DNA from 4 places in the Citrobacter sp. FDAARGOS_156 genome. Region 1 is predicted to be linked to each of the others. Evidence: predicted binding sites of a transcription regulator. Region 1 holds the regulator's gene; each other region holds the start of a gene.
What was found. Region 1 encodes PhoB, which activates phosphate uptake and scavenging genes when phosphate is short. Its sites were predicted from a motif close to CTGTCATAAAACTGNCNNAT; they were not measured.
Positions count from the first base shown of each region.

Region 2: a site for PhoB is predicted at 2,768-2,787, ahead of glpT (glycerol-3-phosphate transporter). Genes of this name have one in related genera too.
Region 3: a site for PhoB is predicted at 2,642-2,661, ahead of kdgR (DNA-binding transcriptional regulator KdgR). Genes of this name have one in related genera too.
Region 4: a site for PhoB is predicted at 4,005-4,024, ahead of uvrB (excinuclease ABC subunit UvrB). Genes of this name have one in related genera too.

Region 1 covers NZ_CP014030.2:1,435,339-1,443,068, forward strand. Annotated here, with positions in the region: gene sbcC (exonuclease subunit SbcC) at 1-1,343, opposite strand, end outside; gene sbcD (exonuclease subunit SbcD) at 1,340-2,542, opposite strand; gene phoB (phosphate response regulator transcription factor PhoB) at 2,733-3,422, shown strand; gene phoR (phosphate regulon sensor histidine kinase PhoR) at 3,473-4,768, shown strand; gene brnQ (branched-chain amino acid transporter carrier protein BrnQ) at 5,176-6,495, shown strand; gene proY (proline-specific permease ProY) at 6,577-7,730, shown strand, end outside.
Region 2 covers NZ_CP014030.2:3,359,725-3,367,454, reverse strand. Annotated here, with positions in the region: gene glpB (glycerol-3-phosphate dehydrogenase subunit GlpB) at 1-1,027, opposite strand, end outside; gene glpA (anaerobic glycerol-3-phosphate dehydrogenase subunit A) at 1,017-2,645, opposite strand; gene glpT (glycerol-3-phosphate transporter) at 2,918-4,276, shown strand; gene glpQ (glycerophosphodiester phosphodiesterase) at 4,280-5,347, shown strand; gene AL515_RS16485 (LysR family transcriptional regulator) at 5,410-6,288, opposite strand; gene AL515_RS16480 (MFS transporter) at 6,450-7,640, shown strand; gene yfaE (ferredoxin-like diferric-tyrosyl radical cofactor maintenance protein YfaE) at 7,644-7,730, opposite strand, start outside.
Region 3 covers NZ_CP014030.2:2,970,915-2,978,644, reverse strand. Annotated here, with positions in the region: gene AL515_RS14585 (MFS transporter) at 1-1,186, opposite strand, end outside; gene AL515_RS14580 (hypothetical protein) at 1,749-2,156, opposite strand; partial or broken gene AL515_RS14575 (MFS transporter) at 2,324-2,497, opposite strand; gene kdgR (DNA-binding transcriptional regulator KdgR) at 2,673-3,464, shown strand; gene AL515_RS14565 (YobH family protein) at 3,570-3,809, opposite strand; gene mgrB (PhoP/PhoQ regulator MgrB) at 3,974-4,117, shown strand; gene AL515_RS14555 (YebO family protein) at 4,192-4,476, shown strand; gene AL515_RS14545 (DUF2627 domain-containing protein) at 5,115-5,258, shown strand; gene cspE (transcription antiterminator/RNA stability regulator CspE) at 5,271-5,480, shown strand; gene ftsI (peptidoglycan glycosyltransferase FtsI) at 5,700-7,445, shown strand; gene rlmA (23S rRNA (guanine(745)-N(1))-methyltransferase) at 7,509-7,730, shown strand, end outside.
Region 4 covers NZ_CP014030.2:1,833,359-1,841,088, forward strand. Annotated here, with positions in the region: gene bioB (biotin synthase BioB) at 1-213, shown strand, start outside; gene bioF (8-amino-7-oxononanoate synthase) at 210-1,367, shown strand; gene bioC (malonyl-ACP O-methyltransferase BioC) at 1,351-2,136, shown strand; gene bioD (dethiobiotin synthase) at 2,099-2,797, shown strand; gene AL515_RS08910 (ABC transporter ATP-binding protein) at 2,763-3,485, opposite strand; gene uvrB (excinuclease ABC subunit UvrB) at 4,254-6,275, shown strand; gene yvcK (uridine diphosphate-N-acetylglucosamine-binding protein YvcK) at 6,370-7,278, opposite strand; molybdenum cofactor riboswitch at 7,568-7,713, shown strand; gene moaA (GTP 3',8-cyclase MoaA) at 7,701-7,730, shown strand, end outside.

The DNA.
Region 1 (7,730 bases):
GTGGTGCGTAGCTGTACCAGTTGTTTTTGTTTCGGCGCAATTTGTCCATGCAGATTGCTCAGTTGCTGGCGTAATGGACGCAACTGTGAGTGCTGCGCCAGCGCTACCGTGACCTCTTGCGCGCTAAGGGCCAACGAGGGAAGCGGCAGTGCATCCAGCTTGCGCACGTCGCTGTCGCGTAGTTTTTGCCACTGACGTAGCTGCTCGTTAGCGTCAGATTGCTGTGCCAATAGCGCTTTCCATCCTGCCAGTTCGCTGCTCCATAAGCGGAAACGGTCATGTTCGTTCAGCCAGTCGGTTAGCGCCTGCTGTTCGGTGAGCAGGGTCGCCGACTGTTTTTGTGCCTGCTGACGGATGCGCCCGCGCAGCGCTAAGCTGCTTTGTAAGCGAGCATTCACTTCCTGAATATTCTGTCGTGTTCGGCGGAGCGTGGCGGATTGTTCCTGAATTCGCTCCCAGTACGGACGCAATGCTCTGGCGGGATGTGCCAGGCTGAGTGTCGCCAGCTGCGGTTGTGCTTTATCTTGCGCCTCTTTTGCGGTCTGTAATGCTTGCTGGTGGCGGCTTACTTCTGCCTGTAGCTCATTTTGTCGGATGAGCCAATTAAGATGCTGTTGCTGGATTTGCTGACGGGTAAGATGCTGTTTTTCTTCGTCAGTAAGTACCTGCAAACTTTCTGTCAGAGACTGTACCTGCTCTGGTGCTAACAGCGCCACGCCGCTGGCCTGGGCCTGCAGTTTTTCCAGCTCCGTACGCGCTGCTTTGTGCTTTTCAAACACCATGGCGGAGATTTGGCCGTAAATCTCTGTGCCGGTCAGCTCTTCCAGCAGTTCGGCGCGCTCTTTCGGTTTGGCATTGAGAAATGCGGCAAACTGGCCCTGAGACAGCAGCATCGAGCGGGTAAAACGGCCGTAATCCAGCCCGGTAAGCTCGGCGGTCATTTCCAGCTTGTCTTTAACTTTATCGGCGAGAATTTTGCCATCGGCGCAACGAGCCAGTTCGACACGCGGAACCTGCAGGTTACCTTCTGGTTGATTGCGCGCGCGGTTCTGGCTCCAGAATGCGCGATAGGCTTCGCCTCTGACTTCGAATTCAACTTCGGCCAGACATTCCGCCGTATCGCGGGTCATCAGGTCGTTTTGCGACTGCGATACGGTATTGAGTCGTGGTGTTTCGTGGTACAGCGCGAGGCAAATGGCGTCCAGTAGGGTGGTCTTCCCGGCACCGGTTGGACCGGTGATGGCGAACAGCCCGTTGCTGGCAAAAGGCTCTGCCGTGAAATCAACTTTCCATTCCCCTTTCAGAGAGTTGAGGTTTTTCAGACGCAGGCTGAGAATTTTCATGCTTCGGTCTCCCCGGCGAGCGTGTGTAAGGTTGTGCTAAACAGCTGATTCAGGCGCTCACGCTGTGGATCGTCGAGTTCTTCCAGTGCCAGACGGCGGTCAAACACCTCCGTCACGCTTAATTCACTCAACGTTTCACGTCGTTCATTGGCCATGATGCGCTCGCGTTGTTCACGACTACGACGCACCAATAAGACTTCTACCGGTAAGTCTTCGGTCAGAGTCTGGATTTTGCGCTGCATATCATGCAGATAGTCATCGGTCGCGATTTCTATATCTAACCACACCGGCGGTTCCTGTTGCGTGCCACGCCATTGTTCCAGCTGTGCGCTAATCGTCGCTAAATCGCCTTTCAATACGGCAAGTTGTTGGGTTACGGGTACGATGAGGTTTTCAACGGCGCTCAGCTTACCGTTTTCAAAGCTCACCAGGTGGACGCATTTGCTTTTGCCGCACTCGTCAAAACTCAGTGCAATCGGGGAGCCGCAATAGCGAATATGTTCCGTACCGCCGATGACCTGTGCCCGGTGAATATGTCCCAGCGCGATGTAATCCGCCGGTGGGAAATTTTGTGCCGGAAAAGCATCCAGCGTCCCAATATAAATATCGCGTACGGCGTCACTTTTACTGGCGCCGACGGTGGTCAGATGCCCTGTCGCAATAATTGGCAGATTCTGGTCGCCACGCAGCGCGCAGGCGTCCTGATATTGCTGTTGGTAATAGTCGGTGATTGCACCTAATAAATGCTGCTGTTTTTCTTGCCCGGTCAACCCAGCCTGGCTGGTAATGATGTCGCGCGGACGTAAGAAAGGAACCGGACACAGGATAGCCCCCGGCGTGCCGTCGCGTTGCGGCAGTACCTGCGGCGCATGGCCGGCGCTGGCAACGACCGTGGTGTTGAGGAACGCCAGAATATCGCGAGATTCATTGAGTGTGGCAACGGAGTCATGGTTTCCTGCCAGCACGACCAGATGACAGCCTGTTTGCTGTAGGTTGACAACAAAACGGTTATACAACTCGCGGGCGTAGCTTGGCGGTGAACCAGTATCAAAAATATCACCTGCCACAATAATGGCATCCACCTGATGGGATTGTGCCGTTTCCAGCAACCAGTCGAGAAAGGCCTGGTGTTCAGCGGCGCGGCTCTTGCTGTAGAAATTTTGGCCCAGATGCCAGTCAGACGTGTGGAGGATGCGCATAAGAGTTCCATGACAAAAAAACGATGGCGGAGATTATAACCTTGCAAGGACGGTAATATCTTGTTTCCGGGCTGTCATAATTCGCCTGGCTGCGTTAAACCTGGACTATCTTTTCATAAATCTGTCATAAAAGTGACGCATAATGCCACGGTATTGATGGCAAACGATTTAATTATAAACAGGGCAAATCATGGCGAGACGTATTCTGGTCGTAGAAGATGAAGCTCCAATTCGTGAAATGGTCTGCTTCGTGCTCGAGCAAAACGGTTTTCAACCCGTAGAAGCCGAAGACTATGACAGTGCTGTGAACCAACTTAATGAACCCTGGCCGGATCTCGTCCTGCTTGACTGGATGCTTCCCGGCGGCTCGGGTCTACAGTTTATTAAACACCTCAAACGGGAAGCGATGACGCGGGATATCCCCGTGATGATGCTGACGGCGCGCGGTGAAGAAGAAGACCGTGTGCGGGGTCTGGAAACCGGTGCGGATGACTATATTACTAAGCCGTTCTCTCCGAAGGAGCTGGTGGCGCGTATTAAAGCCGTTTTACGACGTATTTCCCCCATGGCGGTGGAAGAAGTTATCGAGATGCAAGGGCTGAGTCTTGACCCTACCTCGCACCGTGTGATGACCGGCGAGGATCCACTGGATATGGGACCCACCGAATTCAAACTGTTGCACTTCTTTATGACCCACCCTGAGCGCGTCTACAGCCGTGAACAACTCCTCAATCATGTCTGGGGAACCAATGTCTACGTGGAAGACCGGACAGTGGATGTGCATATTCGTCGGTTGCGTAAAGCGCTGGAGCATAGCGGACACGATCGTATGGTGCAGACGGTTCGCGGGACGGGATATCGTTTTTCGACCCGCTTCTGACTGACAAGAATCATGGCCTGATGGATTAGGCCGTAAATGGAGTAAGACGTTTGCTAGAACGATTGTCATGGAAAAGGTTGGTACTGGAGCTGATCCTCTGCTGCATACCGGCTTTTATCCTTAGCGCTTTTTTTGGTTATCTACCCTGGTTTTTACTGGCGTCGGTAACGGGCCTGCTTATCTGGCATTTCTGGAATTTATTACGTTTGTCCTGGTGGCTATGGGTCGACAGAAGTATGACGCCGCCGCCGGGGCGCGGCAGTTGGGAGCCGTTGTTATATGGGCTGCATCAAATGCAGCTGCGTAACAAAAAGCGCCGTCGCGAATTGGGTAACCTCATTAAACGCTTTCGCAGCGGCGCCGAATCACTGCCCGACGCAGTGGTGCTAACCACCGAAGAAGGCGGGATTTTCTGGTGTAACGGACTGGCACAGCAGGTTTTAGGGTTACGCTGGCCGGACGATAGCGGGCAAAATATCCTTAATCTGCTGCGCTACCCGGAATTTACGCTGTATCTGAAAACACGCGACTTTAGTCGGCCAATTAATCTGGTACTCAACACCGGACGGCATCTGGAAATTCGCGTGATGCCCTACACCGATAAGCAACTGCTGATGGTGGCGCGTGATGTTACGCAGATGCATCAACTGGAAGGTTCCCGACGTAACTTTTTCGCCAACGCCAGTCATGAGCTGCGCACGCCGCTGACGGTGCTGCAAGGCTATCTGGAAATGATGCAGGAGCATCCGTTGGAAGGGACAACGCGCGAAAAAGCGCTGCATACCATGCGTGAACAAACGTACCGTATGGAAGGGTTAGTGAAGCAACTGCTAACGCTGTCAAAAATTGAGGCTGCGCCGACGCTGCAACTGAATGAGAAGGTCGATGTGCCCATGATGCTGCGCGTGGTTGAGCACGAAGCGCAAACGCTGAGCCAGCACAAACATACGTTTACTTTTGATGTTGATAACAGCCTGAACGTGCGGGGTAACGAGGAGCAGTTGCGTAGCGCTATCTCGAATCTCGTCTATAACGCGGTGAACCACACCCCTGCGGGAACGCACATTACCGTACGCTGGCAGCATGTGGCCTCGGGGGCGGAATTTTGTGTGGAAGACAACGGTCCAGGTATTGCCGCCGAGCATATTCCACGCCTGACCGAGCGTTTTTATCGCGTAGATAAAGCGCGATCGCGGCAAACGGGCGGTAGCGGACTCGGGCTGGCCATCGTTAAGCATGCCCTGCATCATCACGACAGCCGTTTGAATATCGACAGCGAACCAGGCCAGGGAACGCGATTTAGTTTCGTGATCCCGGAACGTTTAATTGCCAAAAATAGCGGTTAAAACGTATTCGTAAGTTTATCTTTCCAAAAGCCAGCGCGAGCTGGCTTTTTTTGTTGTAGTCAATAAGTAGCTCCTGAATTTTACGACGTTTGATTGTTTTTTGTTCGCATGATTACCCATGTCTTTTTCCAGGGAATGGTGTTTTGTGCTGGTTCAATTTTTCATATCACTATATTGTTCTGGTTTTTAGATCCCACCTTGCTTTAAAACGTTATAAGCGTTTAAATTGCGCATCAAATGCTGTCATACCGACTGCATTTACGCGGTAAATCGAAAAACTATTCTTCGCCGCGCCAGACCGGGAGAATTTCCCGCTGGAATTGCTTAAAAATGCCGCTGTATCATCCCGCAGGGAAAGGCAGAAAATTAAACGTTTTCAACACCACATCCACAGGCAGTAAGACTTTATGACCCATCAGTTAAAATCGCGCGATATTATCGCACTGGGATTTATGACATTTGCACTGTTCGTTGGTGCAGGTAACATTATTTTCCCCCCAATGGTTGGTTTGCAGGCAGGCGAGCACGTCTGGACCGCGGCCTTTGGCTTCCTGATTACCGCCGTAGGCCTTCCGGTACTTACCGTGGTCGCATTGGCGAAAGTGGGCGGCGGTGTGGACAGCCTGAGCACGCCTATCGGTAAAGTTGCCGGTCTGCTGCTGGCTACCGTCTGCTATCTGGCCGTGGGGCCATTATTCGCCACGCCGCGTACCGCAACGGTTTCGTTCGAAGTTGGGATTGCACCGCTGACCGGTGATTCTGCGCTGCCGCTGTTCATCTACAGCGTGGTCTATTTCGCGATTGTGATTCTGGTGTCACTGTATCCCGGCAAACTGCTGGATACCGTGGGCAACTTCCTTGCTCCATTGAAAATTCTGGCACTGGTTGTGCTTTCCGTGGCGGCGATTGTCTGGCCAGCGGGCCCGATCAGCAATGCGATGGAAGCCTATCAAAACGCGGCATTCTCGAATGGCTTTGTGAACGGCTATCTGACGATGGATACGCTGGGCGCGATGGTATTTGGTATTGTTATTGTTAACGCCGCCCGCTCGCGTGGCGTTACCGAAGCGCGTTTGTTGACCCGTTACACCGTCTGGGCTGGGCTGATGGCGGGCGTGGGTTTAACGCTGCTGTACCTTGCGTTGTTCCGTCTGGGTTCAGACAGTGCGACGTTGGTCGATCAATCTGCTAACGGTGCGGCAATTCTGCATGCGTATGTTCAGCACACCTTCGGTGGTGCAGGCAGCTTCCTGCTGGCGGCGCTGATTTTCATCGCCTGTCTGGTCACCGCGGTTGGCTTGACCTGTGCGTGCGCAGAGTTCTTTGCCCAGTATGTTCCACTGTCTTATCGTACGCTGGTATTTATCCTCGGCGGCTTCTCGATGGTGGTTTCTAACCTGGGCCTGAGCCATCTGATTCAGATCTCTATTCCGGTGCTGACGGCTATCTATCCGCCATGTATCGCACTGGTTGTATTAAGCTTTACCCGCTCATGGTGGCATAATTCTTCCCGCGTCATTGCACCTGCGATGTTTATCAGCCTGATTTTTGGTATCCTTGATGGCATTAAAGCTTCTGCAATTGGCGATGTCTTACCAGCCTGGACCCAGCGTTTACCGCTGGCGGAGCAGGGGCTGGCGTGGTTGATGCCAACAGTCGTGATGGTGGTCCTGGCCGTTATCTGGGATCGCGCAGCGGGTCGACAAGTGACCTCCAGCGCACACTAATATCACTGACAATAAGTTTTAACCACGGGGCTATTAATATGGCCCCGTGGTTTTTTTATTGTGTTAACAGGTTAGGAATCGATGGAAAGTAATAACAAGCTAAAGCGTGGGCTGAGCACCCGGCACATTCGCTTTATGGCATTAGGTTCAGCAATTGGTACCGGGCTGTTCTATGGTTCAGCCGATGCCATCAAAATGGCGGGGCCGAGCGTGTTGCTGGCCTATATTATCGGCGGTGTGGCGGCGTATATTATTATGCGTGCGCTGGGCGAAATGTCTGTTCATAACCCGGCTGCCAGCTCTTTCTCGCGCTATGCGCAGGAAAACCTCGGACCGTTGGCTGGTTACATTACCGGCTGGACCTACTGTTTTGAAATCCTGATTGTCGCCATTGCCGACGTGACTGCCTTTGGTATTTACATGGGCGTCTGGTTCCCGGCCGTACCGCACTGGATTTGGGTACTCAGCGTAGTGCTGATTATCTGCGCCATCAACCTGATGAGCGTGAAGGTGTTTGGCGAGCTGGAGTTCTGGTTCTCATTCTTCAAAGTTGCCACCATCATCATCATGATTGTTGCCGGTTTCGGTATCATCATTTGGGGGATTGGCAACGGCGGGCAACCGACTGGTATCCATAACCTGTGGAGCAACGGTGGTTTCTTCAGCAACGGCTGGCTCGGCATGGTGATGTCGCTGCAAATGGTGATGTTCGCTTACGGCGGGATTGAGATTATCGGGATTACCGCAGGCGAAGCCAAAGACCCGGAAAAATCTATTCCGCGCGCCATCAATTCCGTACCAATGCGTATCCTGGTGTTTTATGTGGGGACGTTGTTCGTCATTATGTCTATCTACCCGTGGAACCAGGTGGGAACCGACGGTAGCCCGTTCGTTATGACGTTCCAGCATATGGGCATTACCTTTGCTGCCGGGATCCTCAACTTTGTCGTCCTGACTGCGTCGCTGTCGGCCATCAACTCTGACGTCTTCGGTGTGGGGCGTATGCTGCACGGTATGGCAGAGCAGGGCAGTGCCCCGAAAATGTTCGCCAAAACGTCGCGTCGTGGCGTGCCGTGGGTTACGGTGATGGTGATGACCATCGCGCTGCTGTTTTCGGTGTATCTTAACTACATCATGCCGGAAAACGTCTTCCTGGTGATCGCTTCGCTGGCAACGTTCGCCACGGTTTGGGTGTGGATTATGATCCTGCTGTCGCAGATTGCTTTCCGTCGTCG
Region 2 (7,730 bases), 1.9 Mb from region 1:
GCGCACGTGTGGCGGTTTGGTGCACATCCAGACCGAGAATCGGCTCATGAACGGCTTCGCGCGTGGCGACCAGTCCGCTGCTAAAGAAACTACCGCTGGCGAGTACGGCGAAGCGTGGGCGCAATGGAATATCGGCATGGTTGCGGGTCCAGATTTCGCTGACAACGCCATCCTGACAGGTGATTTTTTTCACTTCATCACCGGGCATCCACACTCCACCCTGGCGTACAAACTGGCGCTGCAATTTGTTATGCAGGCGCATGCCCAGCACTGACGGCGGTAAAGTTGGTAATAACATCAGTGAGCAGGGCAGGCGGTCATTGAGCCACTTCCATAGCCGATCGTCAGCCAGGCCGAAACAGGCTGGCATAATTATCATGTCGCAGGTTTTCGCGATTGGTAACAGGGCGTCATAGAGCAGCGACCATTTATCTTCGTTATCTAACAGACGTGCAATGTTGACGGCGCGAAATTCGGTTGGGTTATCACGCAGGACATCCAGTTCTGGCAAATCGATTTCAGCCGTTTCGACGCTGAGGTTACGCTGGCGCAGTGAGGCCGCGGCAAGGTGCGCCTGGAAATCCAGTAAGCCGCTAATTCCCACCACACAGACACGTTGTGCTGATAACGGCCAGACCGGCACTTCCGCTGAACTAAGCCAGGTTGAACGCAGGGTTCCCAACGGTGTTACACGTTGATGAGCCTGATGAACCTTACCGTGCAAATGCGTTCCGCACTCTTCCAGCAGATTCTGCGCCTGCTGCGCCAGCGCCAGTACGGTCTGCGTGCCGATGGTGCTATAAGGATGACCAGGTGCCTGAGTGCGCAGCGCATTCAGCCCCGCTTCAATGTCGGTTACCGGTTGACCATCGGGCAGGTTGCTGAGCAAATCCAGTGAGCCGGAGGAAAAGTGCAGCGCGCTTTGGCCGCGGGTAACAATCGTACAGCGCAACCCGCTTTTTTGCAGTTGTAGGCCACACATCAGCCCGGCGAGACCGCCGCCGATAATGACGGTATCAAATTTCATCCTGGTGCTCCTTTTCCAGACCGCACAATCCCTGATAGACCCAACGCGTGAATTCGCTTTCGCGCAGCGCATCTCCCCACGCGATAGGCTGCACGCCTTTCCAGCGTTCGTTGAGGAATTCAGAAAGCTGGGTGATAGATTGTGCGGCGGTGGTGACATTAAAACGTTGTAGCAAACCTGCAGCGCGGCAGGCACACAATTCGCCCTGACACGTCCCCATCCCGACGCGGGTGCGACGACGTAAATCGAGCAAACTGTTGACGGTTAAATTTTCAACGGCATATTGCACTTCACCTGCGGTGACGGCTTCACATTCACAGACCAGGCTGCGGTGCTGACGGCCTTCGCTAAGCCACGCCGGGGTGCGGTCGCCATGGCGGTAGACCGCAGAGCCGCGCAGTGGCGCTGGCAAAGAGATAACGCGTTTAAGCGTGTGTTCGGTCGACTCCTGTGAGCCTGGCAGAGCTGTCTCTGCGGTTGTACAAGGGCGAGAATTGCCCAGTTTGCGGCATACTGCGTCGGTGGCCCATTCCGCCATCAGGCGGTAGGTCATCAGTTTGCCACCGGTAATGGTGATAAATCCGTCCAGTCCGTCGCGCGTTGCGTGATCGAATAACACAATACCGCGGCTGACGTTACGACCGGTCGGATCGTCGTCGCTGGCCACCAGCGGACGCACACCGGAGTAAGCACGCAGGATGCGAGTTTTCGCCATAATTGGCGCCAGCTTCTCACCTTCACGCAGCAGAATATCCACCTCTTCTGCGGTGACGCGGTTGCTGTCGATATCGTCGTAATCAATGTGTTGTGAGGTTGTACCGATCAGCGAAATGGTATCGCCAGGCACCAGAATATCGGCATCAGATGGCTTACGGCAGCGGTTGATAACATGCTGATTTATGCGATGATCCATGATCAACAGAGAACCTTTCGCCGGGAACATACGGATGCTCAGATCGGCATATTCCGCAATGCGCTGACCCCAGATCCCGGCGGCATTCACGACCACCGGCGCATGCAGAGATTGCATCTCGCCCGTCAGATGGTTGCGTACGTTTACCCCGCACACCGTCGCACCTTCACGAATCAGCCCCGTCACTTCATGGGCCGTTAAGATAACCGCGCCATGCTCTCGTGCATCCAGCATGTTGGCGGCGGTTAAGCGGAAAGGATCAACGGTACCGTCTGGTACTTTCACTGCGCCAATCAGTTGGGGGGTTACCGAAGGTTCGATAATACGCGCCTGTTGTGGATCAATCGCTTCTGCGCGGATGCCCGCGTCTTCACAGGCACGAATAAAGGTTGCCTGGAAAGAGAGTTCATCTTCCGGCAGCGTAATAAACAGACCGTCCGTCGGCTCAACACAATGGCGGGCGATACGTTTCAGAATTTGGTTTTCGCTAATGCATTCGCGGGCAGATTCAGCGTCAGTAACGGCGTAACGTGCTCCGCTGTGCAGCAGACCGTGGTTACGGCCCGTCGCGCCTGTCGCGATATCGTGGCGTTCTACTAAGATGACGCGCAATCCGCGCAGGGCACAGTCGCGTGCGATCCCTGCACCTGTTGCTCCTCCACCAATGATAATCACGTCACTTGTTTGCGAGTCGCGAGTTTTCATTGTTTTTCCTCACAGTTCGTTTTTTATCATTTAGCCACATAAAAAACATGGATTGTTTGATTTCGCGCATAATCGCTCATAATTCGAAAATGAAACGTGATTCCGTGCGCTTTTATGAACATTTGTCATAAATGTGTAACAATCTGTGCTGTAATTCACATTATTGCCCGGAATGTTTCCTTAACATCGCGGCCACACTGGGAGCGGTAGGGTTGTTACGGCAATCTGCAGTGTTTCCTTCGAATGAAAGACGGCCACGGAGGCTACTATATATGTTGAGCATTTTTAAACCTGCGCCACACAAAGCGCGTTTAGCTGCAGCGGAGATCGATCCGACTTATCGTCGATTGCGCTGGCAGATTTTCCTGGGAATATTTTTCGGTTATGCCGCGTACTATCTGGTACGTAAGAACTTTGCTCTGGCCATGCCGTATCTGGTTGAACAGGGTTTCTCGCGTGGCGATCTGGGTTTTGCGTTGTCCGGTATCTCCATTGCATACGGATTTTCGAAATTCATCATGGGGTCCGTCTCAGATCGCTCGAATCCGCGCGTTTTCCTGCCCGCGGGTCTGATTCTGGCTGCTGCGGTGATGCTGTTCATGGGCTTCGTGCCGTGGGCGACATCCAGCATTGCAGTCATGTTTGTGCTGCTGTTCCTCTGCGGTTGGTTCCAGGGGATGGGGTGGCCGCCGTGTGGTCGTACTATGGTGCACTGGTGGTCGCAGAAAGAGCGTGGCGGCATCGTTTCTGTCTGGAACTGTGCGCATAACGTAGGTGGCGGTCTGCCTCCGCTGCTGTTCCTGCTGGGTATGGCCTGGTTTAACGACTGGAAAGCGGCGCTGTACATGCCTGCCTTTGGTGCGATAGTCGTTGCGCTGTTTGCTTTTGCGATGATGCGTGATACGCCGCAGTCCTGTGGCCTGCCGCCTATCGAAGAGTACAAGAACGACTATCCGGATGATTACAACGAAAAAGCGGAAGAAGAGCTGACTGCCAAGCAGATCTTCATGCAATACGTACTACCGAATAAACTGTTGTGGTACATCGCTATCGCCAACGTGTTTGTTTATCTGCTGCGCTACGGCATCCTCGACTGGTCGCCGACTTACCTGAAAGAAGTGAAGCATTTTGCACTGGATAAATCATCCTGGGCCTACTTCCTGTATGAATATGCGGGGATTCCTGGCACGCTGCTGTGTGGCTGGATGTCGGATAAAGTCTTCCGTGGAAACCGTGGCGCGACCGGCGTGTTCTTTATGACGCTGGTGACGATTGCGACCATCGTTTACTGGATGAACCCGGCAGGCAACCCGAACGTAGATATGGCTTGTATGATTATCATCGGCTTCCTGATCTACGGCCCGGTCATGTTGATCGGTCTGCATGCGCTGGAACTGGCACCGAAAAAAGCGGCGGGGACGGCGGCAGGCTTCACTGGTCTGTTCGGTTATCTTGGCGGTTCTGTGGCGGCAAGCGCCATTGTCGGCTACACCGTTGACTTCTTCGGTTGGGACGGCGGCTTTATGGTGATGATTGGCGGTAGCGTGCTGGCGGTGATTCTGCTGGTAGTCGTCATGATTGGTGAAAAACGCCATCATGAAGAGATGCTGCTCAAGCGTAACGGGGGCTAATAGATGAAAACCACATTGAAAAGTCTTAGCGTGGCGCTGATGCTGGCAGGTATGGTTGTGAGCAGTGCGGCGGTTGCCGCAGATAAAATTGTCATTGCGCACCGTGGCGCCAGCGGATATTTACCGGAGCATACGTTACCTGCGAAAGCGATGGCTTATGCTCAGGGCGCGGATTTTCTGGAGCAGGATTTGGTGATGACTAAAGACGACCATCTGGTCGTCCTGCATGACCACTATCTTGACCGCGTCACCGATGTTGCTGATCGCTTCCCGGATCGTGCGCGTAAAGATGGGCGTTACTATGCCATCGACTTTACGCTGGATGAGATCAAATCGCTGAAATTTACCGAAGGTTTCGATATCGAAAATGGCAAAAAGGTACAGACATATCCAGGGCGTTTCCCGATGGGTAAATCTGATTTCCGTGTGCACACTTTCGAAGAAGAAATTGAATTTGTTCAGGGATTAAATCATTCAACCGGCAAAAATATCGGTATTTACCCGGAAATGAAAGCGCCGTGGTTCCATCATCAGGAAGGGAAGGACATTGCGGCTAAAACGCTGGAAGTACTGAAAAAGTACGGATACACCGGTAAACAAGACAATGTCTATCTGCAGTGCTTTGATGTTGCGGAGTTAAAACGCATTAAGAATGAACTGGAACCGAAGATGGGGATGGATCTCAATCTGGTGCAGTTGATTGCGTACACTGACTGGAATGAAACTCAGGAGAAAAAACCAGACGGCAGTTGGGTGAATTACAACTACGACTGGATGTTCAAACCGGGTGCCATGAAGCAGGTTGCGCAGTATGCGGACGGCATTGGGCCGGACTACCATATGCTGGTTGATGAGAAGTCCAGTAAGGGCAACATCTCATTGACGGGTATGGTACAGGACGCGCACCAGAACAAGATGGTGGTGCATCCTTATACTGTTCGTGCCGATCAGTTGCCGGATTATGCAACGGATGTAAACCAGCTGTATGACGTGTTGTACAACAAGGCGGGCGTTGACGGGCTGTTCACCGACTTCCCCGACAAAGCGGTGAAATTCCTGCATAAAGAGTAAGGGCAGAAGGCCTGCGATGAACGTATTCCCGCAGGCCTTATTTGTGAAGCGTGAGCAGATTGCTAGATGAGGCCGTCAGCAGTCAACGATTCCATATATGCCTGCAGTAGAAATAAAGGGCTGCCGTCTACCGGCGGCTCTTTTGCCAATAACGATATTTGTCGATAAAACGTTGGCTCCAGCGCCACTGAGCGAATTTCCCCGCCAACCGCCTTCAGCGTGAGTTCCGGTAATAATGCAATCCCCAGCCCCTGGCGAATAAAGCTCATTGCGGTATCCGGGTGGTTAAATTCGTATTTAATAATTGGCTCAATCCCTTTTTCTTTAAACAACGTCATGATGCTTAATTCATAGCGGCCTTTACTGATAATCAGCGGTTCTCCCATCAGTTCTTCCAGCGAAATAGTGGTGTTGGCTGCCAGTGGGTGGCTTTCGGGAACCACTACGGTAAATTTATCGCGGTAAACCGGTACGCAGTACATGCCATTGACCGGGAAATGCACAAATCCCGCATCGATATCCCCGCTGCGCAGGGAATCAACGATCGCCGGGCTGTTCTCTTCGAAGGGGATAATTTTGATGTGCGGATGCTGCTGTTCAAAGTGGCGGATAATGCCAGGTAAAATGCAGGCGCAGGCGCTGGGAAAACAGCCGATACGCAGGGTTCGGGCTGGATTTTGTCGTTCCTGCTCGGCAATTTCTTTCACCGCGTTGGTTTCTGACACGATGGCTCGCAGGCGTGGCACGATCCGGTGTCCCGCCGGGGTGAGCCTGATGTCTTTGCGACGTTCGCGGATTAAAATATCAACGCCCAGCTCTTCTTCTAATGCTGAAATTGCCTGACTCACGGCGGACTGGGTCATATACAGCCGCTTGCTGGCTTCGGTAAAACCGCCGTACTCGAGCACGGCAAGCAAAGCGTGGATCTGTGTTAGTGTCATTAGTTCCTTCTAATTAATAATATTAAAACGATTAATTTCTCTAATATCATGAGCCTATTTATACTGGCGTTCTGGTGTTTAACTCACATTTTGACGCACTTGTCCGTCGTTCAGTTGTGCTGAGCGTTGCCTGTGTGCGCCGTCTGAACAGGTTGGCGAAAATGAAAGAAAAACTGTGGACGAAGGATTTCTGGGCAATAACGATTATCAGCTTTATTATCTTTTTTGTTTTTTATGTCCTGCTGACCCTGCTTCCGATCTATATTTCGGATCGCCTGCATGCTACTCCTGATAAGGCCGGTTTATTAGTCACGTTCTTTTTGGGCTCTGCCATTCTTGTTCGTCCTTTTGCCGGGCAGTGGGTGGGGAAATATTCGAATAAAACGATTCTGGTGCTCTCTTCTCTGGCCTTTTTGGTGGTCACTGCGCTGTATCCGGTTTGCCATTCAATTGAATCACTCCTGCTGATTCGGGTGCTTCATGGTGTAACGTTTGGCGTTATAACCACGGTAAAAGGAACGATTTCCGCGCGGTTGATACCGGCCTCCCGACGTGGGGAGGGCATCAGTTTTTTCTCTTTAGCCATGGGACTGGCAATGGTTGTGGGGCCATGGGTAGGGCTGAACATGGCGCGCTGGGAAGCTTTTACCCAGGCATTCTGGCTGTGTAGCGCGGTTGCCGCACTGGGTATCATTCTGTCTTTTATTGTCGCGGTGCCGCCGGTCATTCGCCATGCTGACGGCTCTAAACCGACGCTCGGGTTTGCGGCAATGTTTGATCGCGCCGCGCTGCCTTTCGCACTGGTGACGTTTTTCATGACCTTCTCTTACGCAGGCGTTTCCGCCTTCCTGGCACTGTATGCCCGGGAGTTAGATCTGATGGCAGCCGCCAGTAATTTCCTGCTGTGCTACGCTATTTGCCTGATGGTCTGCCGAACCTTTACCGGCAATATCTGTGATAGAAAAGGGCCGAAATACGTGGTTTATCCGTGCTTACTGGCCTTCACCGTTGGGTTGGTGGCGCTGGGTTACACCAACGGGAGTATCATGATGATTCTGGCCGGAGGATTAATCGGTATTGGTTACGGTTCGGTTACGCCGGTATTTCAGACACAAATTATTAGTTCAGTGGAGCCGCACAAAATCGGTGTTGCCAATTCGCTGTTTTTCAATGCAATGGACGCGGGAATGGCGATTGGTGCGTTCATTATGGGGATGATGGTTGAAGGCGTGGGGTATCGGGCGATTTACCTGGTCGGGGCTTTGCTGGTGGTGCTGGCCGGGGCGTTGTATATCATGCAGATGAAAAAACGCCCAGACGTGGTATTGGTCTCCACGCATGAAGTCCACTAAGCACTACATTTCAATCTCAATATCCCCGTTTGCCCGGCAACAGCAGGGCAATATCTCACCCGGCTGAATAAAGGCCAGAGGTTCTGCAAT
Region 3 (7,730 bases), 1.5 Mb from region 1:
CACCGCTGCGTTCACGTGGTGCGGAGGTGATGATGGTGTGGTTATTCGGTGACTGGAACAGGCCAAAACCCGCACCGCATAAAATCATCGGCCAGATGATATTAAAATCAGAAGGAGTCGCAGGCAGTAGCACCAGCGAAAATAACCCACTTGCCATGACGGCCATACCCAGCGCACCTAAAAGACCCGCATGAACGCGTTCAATCAGATAACCAGCCAGCGGCGCCATCACCATGGTTGCCAGCGGCCATGGGGTCAGTAGTAGTCCTGTTTCGACTTCGCTACGACCCAGTACGGTTTGCAAAAAGAAAGGCAGGGAAACCATCGCCAACATTTGCGCGCTGAATGAACAAATTGACGTGCAAATCGAGAGTGAAAACAGTGGAATGCGCAGCAGGTCAACCGGTAGTAACGGCACCGGCAGCGCCAGCTGACGGCGGATAAAGAAAAAACCGACCACGATAAGCCCTACGAGCTCAGCACCAATTAACTTAAGCGATTGCCCTTGCGCGAACCCACTGAGTGCAGTAATTAACAAGCCAAACGTTAGCGCATTCATCACTGCGCTGGGCAGATCAAAACGTGGCTTATTGCTGCGCGGTGTATTAGGTGGCAGGAAGCGCATGGCCAGCAGCAACGCGATAATCCCCAGCGGGACGTTAATCAGAAACAACCATTTCCACGAGGCAATTGAGAGGATCGCTGCCGCAATAGTTGGGCCTGCTGCTGAGGAAACCGCCACAATAAAGGAGTTGATCCCCATTCCTCGTCCAAGCTGACGTTGCGGATAAATCAGGCGAATGAGTGCTGTATTCACGCTCATCAGCGCCGCGCCGCCAAACCCCTGAGCCACACGCGCCAGTGTTAGCATGTGCAGCGAATCGGAGAGGGCACAGAAAAGTGATGCGAGCAGAAATACCACCAGTCCGCACTTGTATATGCGACGGTAGCCAAACATATCACCCAAAAATGAGAGTGACAGGAGTGATACGACAATCGCGATTTGGTAGGCGTTAACGACCCAGATTGAGCTGGCCGCGGAGGCCTGAAGATCGGTGGCAATCGTCGGCAGGGCAACGTTAGCAATTGCGCCGTCCAGTACTGCCATAGAGATGCCAATAACAATGGTTAAAATTGCACCGTATCGCTGGGGCAATGGCAGGCCATCGGCCTGAATTTTTTCCATAGGAAGTCAATTTTGTCGGAAATTATGATGAGAATAATAATTTTAGCATTGATATTCAGGCGTTAGGTCGCAGATTTGTAACTAAGTGAGCAAAGACAGATTGTGGCGGCTGGTACGTGAAATTGTAATAAAACGGGTTCTGATTTTTATAAAACACTCGCAATGAGGTGGTAAATAGCTATCGCGCTCAGGATAAACAACCCGATTCTGTATCTTCCATGCTGAAGGTTTTTGGCATCCTGCAGGCGCTGCTGGGTGAAGAGCGCAAAATCGGTATTCTCCCATACGAAAAAGAATAAACGCTCCGAATACGAAGATGTCGCCAAAGAGGGATAGTTTTGTGCTCCGATAGGCGCGATATGTCCACCGAAGTGGTTGTAGTTGCAGGCTTAGGTTAAATCTCCCTCTTAACCAGACAATACGATGATCGATGGATCGAGTGCTGGCGATGTTCTGCACCCACTTTGGAAGAAAGAATGTGAGTCAGCCAGCGTTCGATTTCGCCTTTGTGTCAAATACTCCATTAATGAAGACGGTCTGTCCTTCCTGTATCGCGTTGCCGTTACTTCACTGCGGTGATAGCTGCACAGTTATTGCTTACCCAAAACTGAGCGGCCATAGCTTGCCAGGACTCAGGAGCAAGAGATAGGCCCTGTGCATTGATCGCTTTAAACATGTCATCTTCTGTATCTGACACTGACTGCTGGAAGAACAGCGCATAGTCAGTGGCCAGATCGACAGGAGATGGGTTATAACCGCCAGGGCGCATTCGCGCTGTTATGTCTACATACTTTTTGAGTGACAACTCCATCACCTGAGCAGTGTTGTCGGCGATCATTGTGTTGGCAATATACCCACATTGTGCGATGTTCTCCACCTGCTGGTATTCACCATACTGCACACCCACTGCATGAGCAGCACCAGAGAACGAAGTCATCAGTGCCATGACAAGCAAAATTTTAGTTTTCATCGTTTGGAACAACCTTAGCGTCAAGAACGTTGAAAGAGCTGTGCCCAGATAAGCCAACGTTCAAATAATAGTCGTGGAAGTGTGCGTTATGAACGCAGATACGATCTTGGTTAGCGTCAATAAACTGTTCTTTTAAAGTGTCAGCTTTGACAGAAATGACAGCTCTGATTAATGATCCACCCGAAACTGGCCGCGGAGGCCTGAAGATCGGTGGCAATCGTCGGCAGGGCAACGTTAGCAATTGCGCCGTCCAGTACTGCCATAGAGATGCCAATAACAATGGTTAAAATTGCACCGTATCGCTGGGGCAATGGCAGGCCATCGGCCTGAATTTTTTCCATAGGAAGTCAATTTTGTCGGAAATTATGATGAGAATAATAATTTTAGCATTGATATTCAGGCGTTAGGTCGCAGATTTGTAACTAAGTGAGCAAAGACAGATTGCGACGGCAGGTACGTGAAATTATAATAAAAACCGGTTCTGATTTTTATAAAACACTCGCAATGAGGTGGTAAATGGCTATCGCAGATCTGGATAAACAACCCGATTCTGTATCTTCCGTGCTGAAGGTTTTTGGCATCCTGCAGGCGCTGGGTGAAGAGCGCGAAATTGGTATTACCGAATTGTCACAACGCGTCATGATGTCAAAAAGCACCGTTTATCGCTTTTTGCAGACCATGAAAACGCTGGGCTATGTGGCACAAGAAGGCGAGTCTGAGAAGTATTCCCTGACCCTGAAATTATTTGAACTGGGTGCGCGTGCATTACAGAACGTTGATCTGATCCGTAGCGCTGACATCCAGATGCGCGAACTTTCACGTCTGACCAAGGAAACAGTACACCTCGGTGCGCTGGATGAAGACAGCATTGTCTACATCCATAAAATCGACTCGATGTACAATTTGCGCATGTATTCCCGCGTGGGTCGTCGTAATCCGCTGTACAGCACCGCCATTGGTAAAGTGCTGCTGGCATGGCGCGACCGCGATGAAGTGAAGCAAATTCTGGATGGTATTGAGTACAAACGCAGTACAGATCGGACAATCACTAACACTGATGAATTGCTGGTATTACTCGATAAAGTCCGTGAGCAGGGCTATGGCGAAGACAACGAAGAGCAGGAAGAAGGACTGCGCTGTATCGGGGTACCGGTGTTTGATCGTTTCGGCGTGGTCATTGCGGGTCTGAGCATCTCATTCCCGACGCTGCGTTTTTCTGAAGAACGTTTGCACGAATATGTCGAAATGCTGCACACCGCAGCGCGTAAGATTTCAGAGCAAATGGGTTATAACGATTACCCGTTCTAATTTTGACGTGTTGCGATACACAGAAAACCCGATACGGCGTATCGGGTTTTTTACGATCTGCCGTCGTCGCCGGAGCGAATAACGTACTGATTTTTTGCTGCTATATTAACCATTATCGATAACGACGGTGCTTTTCCTCAACAGGGGGCAATCTGACAGGCCAATGATGCCGCTGTTGGTATGGACGTATTGCGCGGTGCTGGTCCCGCGGGCGGTCAGATATTGACATTGCAGGCCCAGACCTGCCGCAGTCTCCTTACTTCCTATCAAAACGCCGTAGCCACTCAGTAATAAACCGATCCAAACCAGAGCGAGCAATACAATAGCGCGGATAATCAAACGCATTACAACCTCTTATCTTTTCTCGTTATTATTAGATTAGCCTGTACATGGGATGAAACAAGTGAATCATTCCTAAAAACATTTAATGCCGTTACAGTTAACTTAGGGTTTAGGTAACTCATGATAATTTATCAACATAGGCTGTAGATTCGGAGAGTGGAGTTGGAGTGAAAAAAATTCGATGGGTGGTCCTGATAGTTGTCGTGCTGGTATGCATACTGATGTGGGCGCAGGTGTTCAACATCATGTGCGATCAGGACGTACAATTTTTCAGCGGAATTTGCGCCATCAATAAATTTATTCCCTGGTAAGCGCATTTCAGTAACAGTTGATTACCTTCTTGTGCGGCAATGGTAAACTACGCTGTCTACATTGAGGTGGTGAAATGAACGAAGTTTTGAATTCTGGCGCGTTGAGTTTTGCGTCTTTAGTGGTATCGGTGGTGGTTCTGGTAATCGGGCTTGTATTGTGGTTTTTCATCAATCGGGCAAGTTCGCGTACTAACGAGCAGATTGAACTGCTTGAGGCGTTGTTGGAGCAGCAAAAACGACAGAACGCATTGCTCCGTCGTCTTTGTGAAGCTAACGAACCGGAAAAAGCAGAAGAGCCTACCGCGGTGCAAACTCAGGATGAAGATGATGACATCATTCGTCTGGTAGCCGAACGGTAGTAAACAGAAAGACAGGGTGAGAGTCTGTAGATGCTATTCTCAGATGCTTCATCCTGTCGTCAACGACATCAGATTATTTTCTTCTGCAACAATCCGGCAATTACTGCGCCGACACACGTGGAACCTGCGTTTTTCCAGATGCTCTGACCAATTAATATCTTATCTCTGGTTTGACATAAATATAATTATCCATAGATTAATAATATGATTGTATCATTTTTGTGATACCGATCGTTTTATTATCAGCGAAACGTTTCTCTTACTTTTTTTGTGCATTGTCATCATTCTTTCATTATTTTGGTGCAAAACCAGAATGCCGATCTCATTTTTACGCTTGTGATATTTTATGCATTACTAAGCATAAAAAATGATATCTGGCAGAGGCTGTGACAGATAATCTGGAACAGTTGAACCTGATGAGCTATGGTAGAAAAGTCCCTGCTACGGCGCAGGCCAGCCGGGGCAAGGGGAGAGAGGCGAGGATATATCTCTACTCGGCCTGGCGCATAACTGTGCAGTTGTTGTTTGATGAACTGCGTGATTTGTGCGACCGATCGAGACACGTTTAAAAATGGCTTGCCATTATTAACGTTGTATGTGATAACACGGTTTGGGTTAAACGAGGTACAGTTCTGTTTATGTGTGGCATTTTCAGTAAAGAAGTCCTGAGTAAACACGTTGACGTTGAATACCGCTTCTCTGCCGAACCTTATATTAGTGCCTCAAGCAGTAATGTCTCAGTTTTATCTATGTTATGCCTGCGGGCGAAGAAAATACTCTAAGGAATTTTGCAAATGGCAAAGATTAAAGGTCAAGTTAAGTGGTTCAACGAGTCTAAAGGTTTTGGTTTCATTACCCCGGCTGATGGCAGCAAAGATGTGTTCGTACACTTCTCCGCTATCCAGGGTAACGGCTTCAAAACTCTGGCTGAAGGCCAGAACGTTGAGTTCGAAATTCAGGACGGCCAGAAAGGTCCGGCTGCTGTTAACGTAACAGCTATCTGATCGATACCACTGATTTGAAGCGCTCAGGCGCAACCAATTCAGATATAAAGCCTCGCTTATGCGGGGCTTTTTAATTCAAATTACGTCAAAATATTTCTGAATGCCTCTCCATTAGCGCTTTGTTGCAAAGGCGCGATGTTCGTAGCATTGTTTTTCCCGCTTTCTCCCGGCAATTCCCGTTAAATCAGTCACCTGAAAAACTATCTTGCTGGAGCCCCGGTGAAAAAGAAAAACGACGGCGATGCGCGCAATTTTACTCCCGTACGTTTTGCCCTGCTTTGTGTGGCAATACTGTTGAGTCTGGGATTGTTGCTTGGTCGGGTTGCTTGGTTACAAATTGTCACCCCAACGAGCCTGGTCAAGCAGGAGGATATGCGTTCGTTACGTGAAGTCACAATCGCCTCACCGCGTGGGATGATTACCGACAGAGAAGGACGTCCTCTCGCAGTAAGCGTGCCGGTGAATGCAGTTTGGGCCGATCCGAAGACGATTGTCAGCAAAGGTGGCGTTGGCTATAACGAACGCTGGCAGGCATTGGCGAAGACCCTGCATATTTCACTCAGCACGCTGGCTGAACGTGTTAACAGCAATCCATCTGGCCGCTTTATTTATCTGGCGCGCCAGATCTCTCCTCAGCAGGCGCAGTGGGTCGATGATCTTAATCTCCCGGGGATTAATCTGCGCGAAGAATCCCGCCGTTTCTATCCCGCAGGCCATGTGGCGGCAAATCTTATCGGCTTTACGAACATTGATGGACAAGGTATTGAAGGCCTGGAGAAAAGTTTCAACAGCCAGTTGATGGGTAAACCCGGCTCTCGCCTTGTGCGCAAAGACAAGTTCGGGCATGTGATTGAAAATATCACGGAAGTGATGCCGGTCCCCGCGCACGAATTGCAGCTCAGTATTGATGAGCGCTTGCAGACGGTGACTGAAGATGCGCTGGACAATGCCGTAACATGGAATAAAGCGGAATCTGGAGCCGCGGTGCTGGTCAATATTGCCACCGGCGAAATCCTGTCGATGGCAAGCTTTCCCGACTTCAATCCCAATAACCGTGATGGCGCGGTGCTGGATGATTTTCGCAACCGTGCAATTAGCGACACCTTTGAACCCGGTTCAACCGTTAAACCGCTGGTGATCATGACTGCTCTGCAGCAAGGGATTGTGCAGCCTGATAGCGTCATTGATACCCATCCTTTTAATCTCGATGGACATCGCATCCGCGATGTCGGATTTTACCCGGAGCTATCGCTTACCGGTATTTTGCAGAAATCAAGCGATACCGGTGTGTCGCACCTTTCGCTGGCAATGCCGGTACAGAAACTGCTGGATACCTATAAACGCTTTGGTTTTGGCGACCCAACCGGGCTGGGGCTAACCGGAGAAAGTAGCGGTTTAATGCCTCAGCGACGTTACTGGAGCGATCTGGACCGGGCGACCTTTGCATTCGGTTACGGGTTAATGGTGACGCCGCTCCAGTTGGCGCATGTCTATGCCACCATCGGCAGTTTTGGTATTTACCGCCCCCTTTCTATTACGCGTATCGATCCGCCAGTGATAGGTACGCGGGTGATGCCGGAGGCGTTGGTGCATCAGGTTGAACATATGATGGAAAGCGTCGCGCTACCCGGCGGCGGTGGGACCAAGGCTGCGGTGAGGGATTACCGTGTTGCGGTGAAAACCGGGACGGCAAAGAAAATTGGTGATGACGGTAAATATGTCGATAAATACGTGGCTTATACGGCAGGGGTTGCGCCAGCGAGCGATCCAAAATTCGCGCTGGTCGTGGTGATTAATAACCCGCAAAACGGTGCTTACTATGGGGGAGCCGTCTCCGCGCCGGTCTTCAGCCAGATTATGGGCGATGTTCTGCGTCTGGAAAACGTCAAACCGGACGGCATGCCTGCTGACTCCGATCATCTGCTGGTGATGCACGGCAGCAGCGTATCCTCGCCGTCGCTGTAAGTTATTTTCCCAGGGCGCAATTCGCGTTACACTTGCGCCCTTAAGCCACCTGCCGGAGTTGTCATGTCGTTTTCCTGTCCTCTTTGCCACCAGCCTCTTACTCAAGCGAATAACAGTTTTGTCTGCCCGGAGCGACACCAGTTTGATGTGGCGAAAGAGGGATATGTTAACCTGATGCCTGTTCAGCATAAGCGGTCTCGCGATCCGGGTGACAGTGCGGAAATGATGCAGGCGCGCCGGGCATTTCTTGATGCTGGTCACTATCAGCCGCTACGCGATGCGATT
Region 4 (7,730 bases), 400 kb from region 1:
TTTATGGCCGGGGCCAACTCGATTTTCTACGGCTGCAAACTGCTCACTACACCCAACCCGAACGAAGACAAAGATCTGCTTTTATTCCGCAAACTCGGTCTGAATCCGCAGCAAACGGCGGTACTGGCGGGTGATAACGAACAGCAGCAACGTCTGGAGCAGGCGTTGCGCACCCCGGATACCGACGACTACTACAACGCGGCAACCGTATGACCTGGCAGCAAAAAATTGACGATGCGCTCACTTTGCGTCGTTCTGCTGATGCTCTGCGTCGCCGCTATGCGGTGACACAGGGGGCAGGGCGCTGGTTGTTGGCCGAGGGGCGTCAGTATCTGAATTTTTCCAGTAACGATTATCTGGGGTTGAGTCACCATCCGCAGATAGTCTGTGCCTGGCAGCAGGGGGCTGAACGTTTTGGCGTCGGCAGCGGGGGTTCAGGCCATGTTAGCGGCTATTCCATCGCCCATCAGGCGCTGGAAGACGAACTGGCGCAATGGCTGGGTTATTCACGAGCATTGCTGTTCATTTCCGGTTTCGCCGCCAACCAGGCGGTGATCACAGCGTTGATGGGAAAAGATGACCGGATTGTCGCCGACCGCCTCAGCCATGCGTCGTTGCTGGAAGCGGCCAGTCTGAGTCCCGCCGTGTTACGCCGTTTTACCCATAACGACCCGCAACATTTGGCTCGTCTACTGTCTGCCCCCTGTCCGGGGCAGCAGTTGGTGGTGACCGAAGGCGTGTTCAGCATGGATGGCGACAGCGCACCGCTGGCGGAAATTCACGCTGAGGCGCAGCACCAGAATGCGTGGTTGCTGGTGGATGATGCCCACGGTATAGGCGTTAGCGGTGAGGAAGGGCGTGGCTCATGCTTCCGACAGCAGGTGAAACCAGAGCTGTTAGTGGTGACCTTCGGGAAAGGATTTGGCGTCAGCGGCGCGGCAATCCTGTGTTCAGACAGCGTGGCCGATTATCTGCTGCAGTTTGCCCGTCATCTGATTTACAGCACCAGCATGCCGCCTGCTCAGGCGCAGGCATTGCGTGCCGCGCTGGCAGTGATCCGCAGTCGTGAGGGCGATGAACGCCGGGAAAAACTGGCCATGTTGATCCAACGTTTTCGTGCTGGCCTGGATATTGCGGATTTCACGCTGGCAAACTCAGACAGTGCCATCCAGCCATTGATCGTGGGCGATAACCATAAAGCACTGCAACTGGCGGAGGTTTTACGCGCCCAAGGTTGTTGGGTGACCGCCATCCGGCCTCCTACGGTACCGGTCGGCACCGCCAGATTACGGCTGACGCTGACGCAGGCGCATGAATGCCAGGATATCGACCGCTTGCTGGAGGTGCTGCATGGCGCAGGTCAATAAGCAGGCCATTGCTGCTGCATTTGGACGCGCCGCTTCCCACTATGAACAACATGCCGGGCTACAGTGCCAAAGCGCCGACGCCTTGCTGGCGCTGCTTGGTGAACGGAATTATGCACGGGTACTGGATGCGGGGTGCGGCCCAGGGCGCATGAGTCGCTACTGGCGTGAGCAGGGAAGCGAAGTCAGCGCACTGGATCTTTCTGAACAAATGCTGGCAGAGGCACAGCGGCAAAATGCCGCCCACCACTATCTGCTGGCGGATATTGAAGCCATCCCTCAAAACTCTGCCACTTTTGACCTGGCCTGGAGCAATCTGGCGGTGCAGTGGTGCAGCGATTTACACGGCGCGTTAAGTGAGCTTTGCCGGGTTGTGCGCCCCGGAGGCACGGTGGCGTTTAGTACCCTGGCACACGGCTCGATGCCGGAATTACGCCGGGCGTGGCAAGCGGTAGATGACCGGGAGCACACCAACCGTTTCTTGCCCGTGGAGCAACTTGAAAAGGCTCTGCATGGCTGGGACGTCGAGTATCAGCTTCATCCGGTGACACTGTGGTTTGACGATGCGTTGAGCGCCATGCGCTCGCTCAAAGGGATCGGTGCGACGCATCTCCATGATGGACGCGAACAGCGCGTACTGACCCGTTCACAGCTGCAGCAGTTACAGTTAGCCTGGCCCTCTGTACAGGGAAAATACCCGCTGACGTATCAACTTTTTTTAGGAGTAATTCAACGTGACCAGAACGTATTTTGTCACCGGGACGGACACTGAGGTTGGTAAAACAATTGCCAGCTGTGCGCTCCTGCAGGCCGCGGGGCAATTGGGTTATCGAACGGTCGGCTATAAGCCCGTGGCGTCCGGTAGTGAAATAACGGCTGAGGGTCTGCGTAATAGCGATGCTCTGGCATTACAGCGCAACAGCGCTGTGGCAGTGCACTATACGGCAATCAATCCCTATACCTTTGCCGAACCCACGTCACCGCATATCATCAGCGCTGACGAAGGTCGCCCTATTCAGGCCTCAGTGATGTCTGCGGGGTTACGTAAGCTGGAAGAGCAGGCTGACTGGGTGCTGGTGGAAGGCGCTGGCGGTTGGTTTACGCCGCTTTCACCCACGCTGAGTTTTTCTGACTGGGTACAAACAGAACAACTGCCGGTGATTATGGTGGTTGGCGTCAAGCTTGGCTGCATCAACCATGCCATTCTGACTGCGCAAGCGGTACAACAGGCTGGGTTGACGCTGGCGGGGTGGGTCGCCAATGATGTGACTCCGCCAGGGAAACGCCATGCTGAATATATGGCAACGCTGAAACGCGCGATTCCGGCTCCGCTGCTGGGGGAAATCCCATGGCTGGAGGACGAGCCAGAACGCGCAACGACAGGGCACTATCTCGACCTTAGCGTTTTGCCTCTGGCGCCATCCAGTCGTTAAGAAACGGGTCGCTGAGCTGCGCCAGTTGCCCCTGGGCCACATTGCGTCCGCGATGTAACAGGCAATAGCAATCAGCGACCCGACGAATAAACGGCAGGCTTTGCTCTGCGAGCATTATGGCGATGCCCAACTCCTGGCTTAGCCTCACAATCAGGTTCCCCAGCTTGTGGATATACGCCTGGCCCGTTCCTCGCGTAGGCTCATCGAGGATTAGCAGGCGTGGGCGTGTAACCAGCGCGCTGGCGAGTGCGAGCTGGTGCTGATTATCCTCTGATAAGGCAACCCCTTTGGTCTGACGCAGACTGTACAACTGTGGGAAGAGGCGGTATATATCGCTGCTGTTCATTGTTTCGCTTTCTTCAACCGCCTGGCGCGCAATATGCAGATTTTCCTCGACCGTCAGTTGCGAAAAAATCCGTCTCTGTTGTGAAACGGAGTTAATACCCAGCGCAATGCGATTTGCCGCCGGGATCGGACTCAGATCGCGCGGTGGCGCGCCTGCCTGATGCCAGACCATCGTACCGCTTTCGATAGGCAAATTGCCGATGATGCAATTGGCCAGCGTCGTTTTCCCCATCCCCGGAAGTCCCAGCACACCAGTACACTTGCCGGGCTGCAGGTCGAGATCCACATCCCATAGCGTGTGCTGGTTACCGTAATAGTGATTCACTGCGCGAAGACTCAACATAGGTTTTCTCCATCATGAAGTTATCCGCCCGACAGGCCGGGGAGCAGAAGAAAATTGCAAATCTCTTGCCACAAATGGGAAATGCGCGAAAAACAGCGGGATAGCGTGATCCATCGGCAGCGATGTCTGGTTTTTAACGATCCGGGTTAATTTTGCGCACATTGCCAGTGCCTGGTCGCGTCGGGATGGTGCAGGCAGGTAAATGGTGAAAATGCGAGCAAGATCTCGACAGCCTCCAGGGCTCCGTTGGCTGATAAATATAAAAAAATGGCGATAATTTTTTTTTATCCCACCCGAAAAGAGCAAGTCGGTGTTTTTGCCAGGCGGCAGTCAGCACGGGCTGGAGGCAGTTATCCACTATTCCTGTGGATAACCTTGTGTATTAGAGTTAGAAAACACAATGTAAGCGAGAGAAGACGCGGCCTGCGACTAAATTGATGCGAAAGACGGCTCGAGAGAATAGTTATTGAAATACAGAATGTTAGATAAAAGCAATGGCTGTCGCGGAAGTGTCATGCGTTGCCATAAAACTTTCATCTGCCGTCTTGACAAATGTTAAAAAAGTCATTGGTTTGGGGATAACACATTTTTACTGGTGTTTTATCTCGCCAGCGCCAAAATTTTAGCCTGCTCTGACGGGCATTCTGATGGCGTAACAGAAATATTCTGGTGCGTTACTGTTTTTTCATCCAGTATATTTTACTGGCAAAATATACTGCTGCGAGTAAAATTACACACCTGCCCGCCCATTGCTTCAGGTAGCTGCTCATGAGTAAACCGTTCAAACTGAATTCCGCTTTTAAACCCTCTGGCGATCAGCCTGAGGCGATTCGTCGCCTGGAAGAAGGGCTGGAGGATGGTCTGGCGCATCAGACGCTGCTCGGGGTGACGGGGTCGGGGAAGACATTCACTATTGCCAACGTGATTGCGGATTTACAGCGTCCGACGATGGTGCTGGCCCCTAACAAAACCCTCGCAGCCCAGTTGTACGGCGAGATGAAAGAGTTCTTCCCGGATAACGCAGTGGAATATTTCGTCTCCTACTACGACTATTATCAGCCGGAGGCTTATGTCCCGAGCTCTGATACTTTTATCGAGAAAGATGCGTCGGTAAACGAACACATTGAACAGATGCGTTTGTCGGCGACCAAAGCCCTGCTTGAACGGCGGGATGTGGTGGTGGTGGCCTCTGTTTCCGCGATCTATGGTCTGGGCGATCCGGATCTGTATCTGAAGATGATGTTGCATCTGACGGTGGGGATGATTATCGACCAGCGCGCGATCCTGCGCCGGCTTGCTGAACTGCAATACACGCGTAACGATCAGGCATTCCAGCGCGGGACGTTCCGCGTGCGTGGTGAGGTGATCGACATCTTTCCGGCCGAATCTGACGATATCGCGCTGCGTGTTGAACTGTTTGATGAAGAAGTTGAGCGCTTGTCGCTTTTCGACCCGCTAACCGGGCAGGTTGAATCCACTATTTCGCGCTTCACCATTTACCCGAAAACCCACTACGTGACGCCGCGCGAACGTATCGTGCAGGCAATGGAAGAAATTAAAGTCGAGCTGGCGGAGCGCCGCAAAATCCTGCTGGCGAACAACAAACTGGTAGAAGAACAGCGTTTAAGCCAGCGTACGCAGTTCGATCTGGAAATGATGAACGAGCTGGGTTACTGCTCGGGGATTGAAAACTATTCACGCTATCTGTCCGGACGCGGTCCGGGCGAGCCGCCGCCGACGCTGTTTGATTACCTGCCTGCCGATGGCCTGTTGGTGGTGGATGAATCTCACGTTACGATTCCGCAAATTGGTGGCATGTACCGTGGCGACCGGGCACGTAAAGAGACCCTGGTCGAATACGGATTCCGTCTGCCGTCGGCGCTGGATAACCGCCCGCTCAAATTTGAAGAATTTGAGGCGTTGGCCCCACAAACCATCTACGTCTCAGCGACGCCGGGCAACTATGAGCTGGAGAAATCCGGTGATGAAGTTGTCGATCAGGTGGTACGACCGACCGGCCTGCTGGATCCGGTCATTGAGGTGCGTCCGGTGGCGACACAGGTTGATGACCTGCTGTCCGAGATCCGCACCCGTGCGGCGATTAACGAACGTGTGTTGGTCACAACGCTCACCAAACGCATGGCGGAGGATCTCACCGAATACCTCGAAGAACATGGCGAGCGGGTGCGCTATCTGCACTCCGACATCGATACCGTGGAACGTATGGAAATCATTCGTGATTTGCGCCTGGGCGAGTTTGACGTGCTGGTTGGTATCAACCTGTTGCGAGAAGGCCTGGACATGCCTGAGGTCTCTCTGGTGGCGATTCTGGATGCGGACAAAGAAGGGTTCCTGCGTTCGGAACGATCGCTTATCCAGACCATAGGTCGAGCGGCGCGTAACATCAACGGTAAAGCGATTCTCTACGGCGATAAAATTACCGCATCGATGGCGAAGGCCATTGGTGAAACCGAACGTCGTCGCGAGAAACAGCAACTGTATAACGAAGAGCACGGTATTACGCCGCAGGGGCTGAACAAGAAAGTGGTCGATATTCTGGCGCTGGGTCAGAATATTGCGAAGACCAAAGCGAAAGGTAAAGGGAAGTCGCGTGCCGGGGCGAAATCCGAGGTTGTTGAGCTGGACATGACGCCGAAAGCGCTGCAGCAGAAGATTCACGAGTTAGAAGGTCAGATGATGCAGCATGCCCAGAACCTTGAGTTCGAAGAGGCCGCGACGATCCGCGACCAGTTGCATCAACTGCGCGAGCTGTTTATCGCGGCGTCTTAACGCGTAGCCGGATGGCGGGGTAAACCCTTTATCCGGCCTACAGGGTAGATCGTGTTTGTAGGCCTGATAAGCGCAGCGCATCAGGCAAATACGTTCAACCTAACGCCTGCACCGCTTTCTCCAGCGCGCTATGCAGCAGTTGACGGTCATGACGGTAGGGAATATCGCTGGCCTCCAGTTCATCCTGAATCACAATGCGGTCGGTCATGGCCGAAACATCGACTTTTGGTCCGACAATCACCGCATCAATCACCTTCTTACCAACATATTGCTCAATGATGGCCAGCTTATCGGCAAGCGTCAGGCTGGCGGCTGGCAGGCTGAGTTCGCGTCCCAGATTGCCGATATAAACCATTGGTGCCGGTGTGCGACGCAATGCCTGCGCCATTTCGTCAAGCAGCAATAGCGGCATCAGGCTGGTATAAAAACTTCCCGGTCCTATCAGGATCAGGTCCGCTTCCGCGATGGTTTCAATCGCCTCTCGCGTGGCGGGAACTTTAGGTGAGAGCATTAATTCTTGCGGCAGGGTAGTGAGCTGGTCGATATTTACTTCGCCATACACTTCATGTCCCTGATCGTCGAGCGCCATCAGGTCCACCGGTAGTTCTGACATGGGAATTAAATGTGCATCAACTTTTAGCAGGCTACGAATTAAATTGATGGCTTCCAGAGGCCGCACGCTGAGGTGATCGAGCGCCTTTAACATCAGATTTCCGAGGTTATGGCCGGAAAGTTCGCCATTACCGCCAAAACGATACTCAAACATCGCCGATGCGACGCTTGGTTGGGTAATTAACTGGTTGAGGCAGTTCCGCATGTCTCCCCAGGCAATACCGCCTTCTGAACGGCGAATTCGCCCCGTGGAACCGCCGTTATCGGTGGTCGTGACGATGCCCGTCAGGCGTGAACCTAAAGAGGAAAGTGACGACAGAACGCGTCCTAATCCATGCCCTCCGCCGAGAGCGACAACGCGATCCAGATCTGCCAGCGTACGAGTGCGCATAGTTATTCCTGATATCAATTGATCGGCGTTACAGTAACGTAAATAGCGTGTTTTCAGCAATTATCCAGTCGCCATCTGCAGAAAATAATTTTCTGCGATCTACCCCTTTCTGACGACATCCACCTGATAGCAAGATGATGTATATCAATGCAAAACGATGGTTTTTGCTTATTCTGTAGCGAAATTGCACGATCATGCCGCTATATACATATTTATACAGCGAAAGTGTACATGGCAAAAGTGTCATTTACACGCTAGTATCGGCATAACCACAATGTACTCGAAGCATGACGAGTATAAACACTCTAGCCTCTGCACCTGGGTCAAATGATACGGTGCTTTGGCCGTGACGATACGTGAATACGATTGTCACCAGGGCGCAGGAAGAAATGACTTCGCCTCCCGTATTTGGAAAGGTGTACATGGGCTCTCAACTTACCGATGCATTCGCG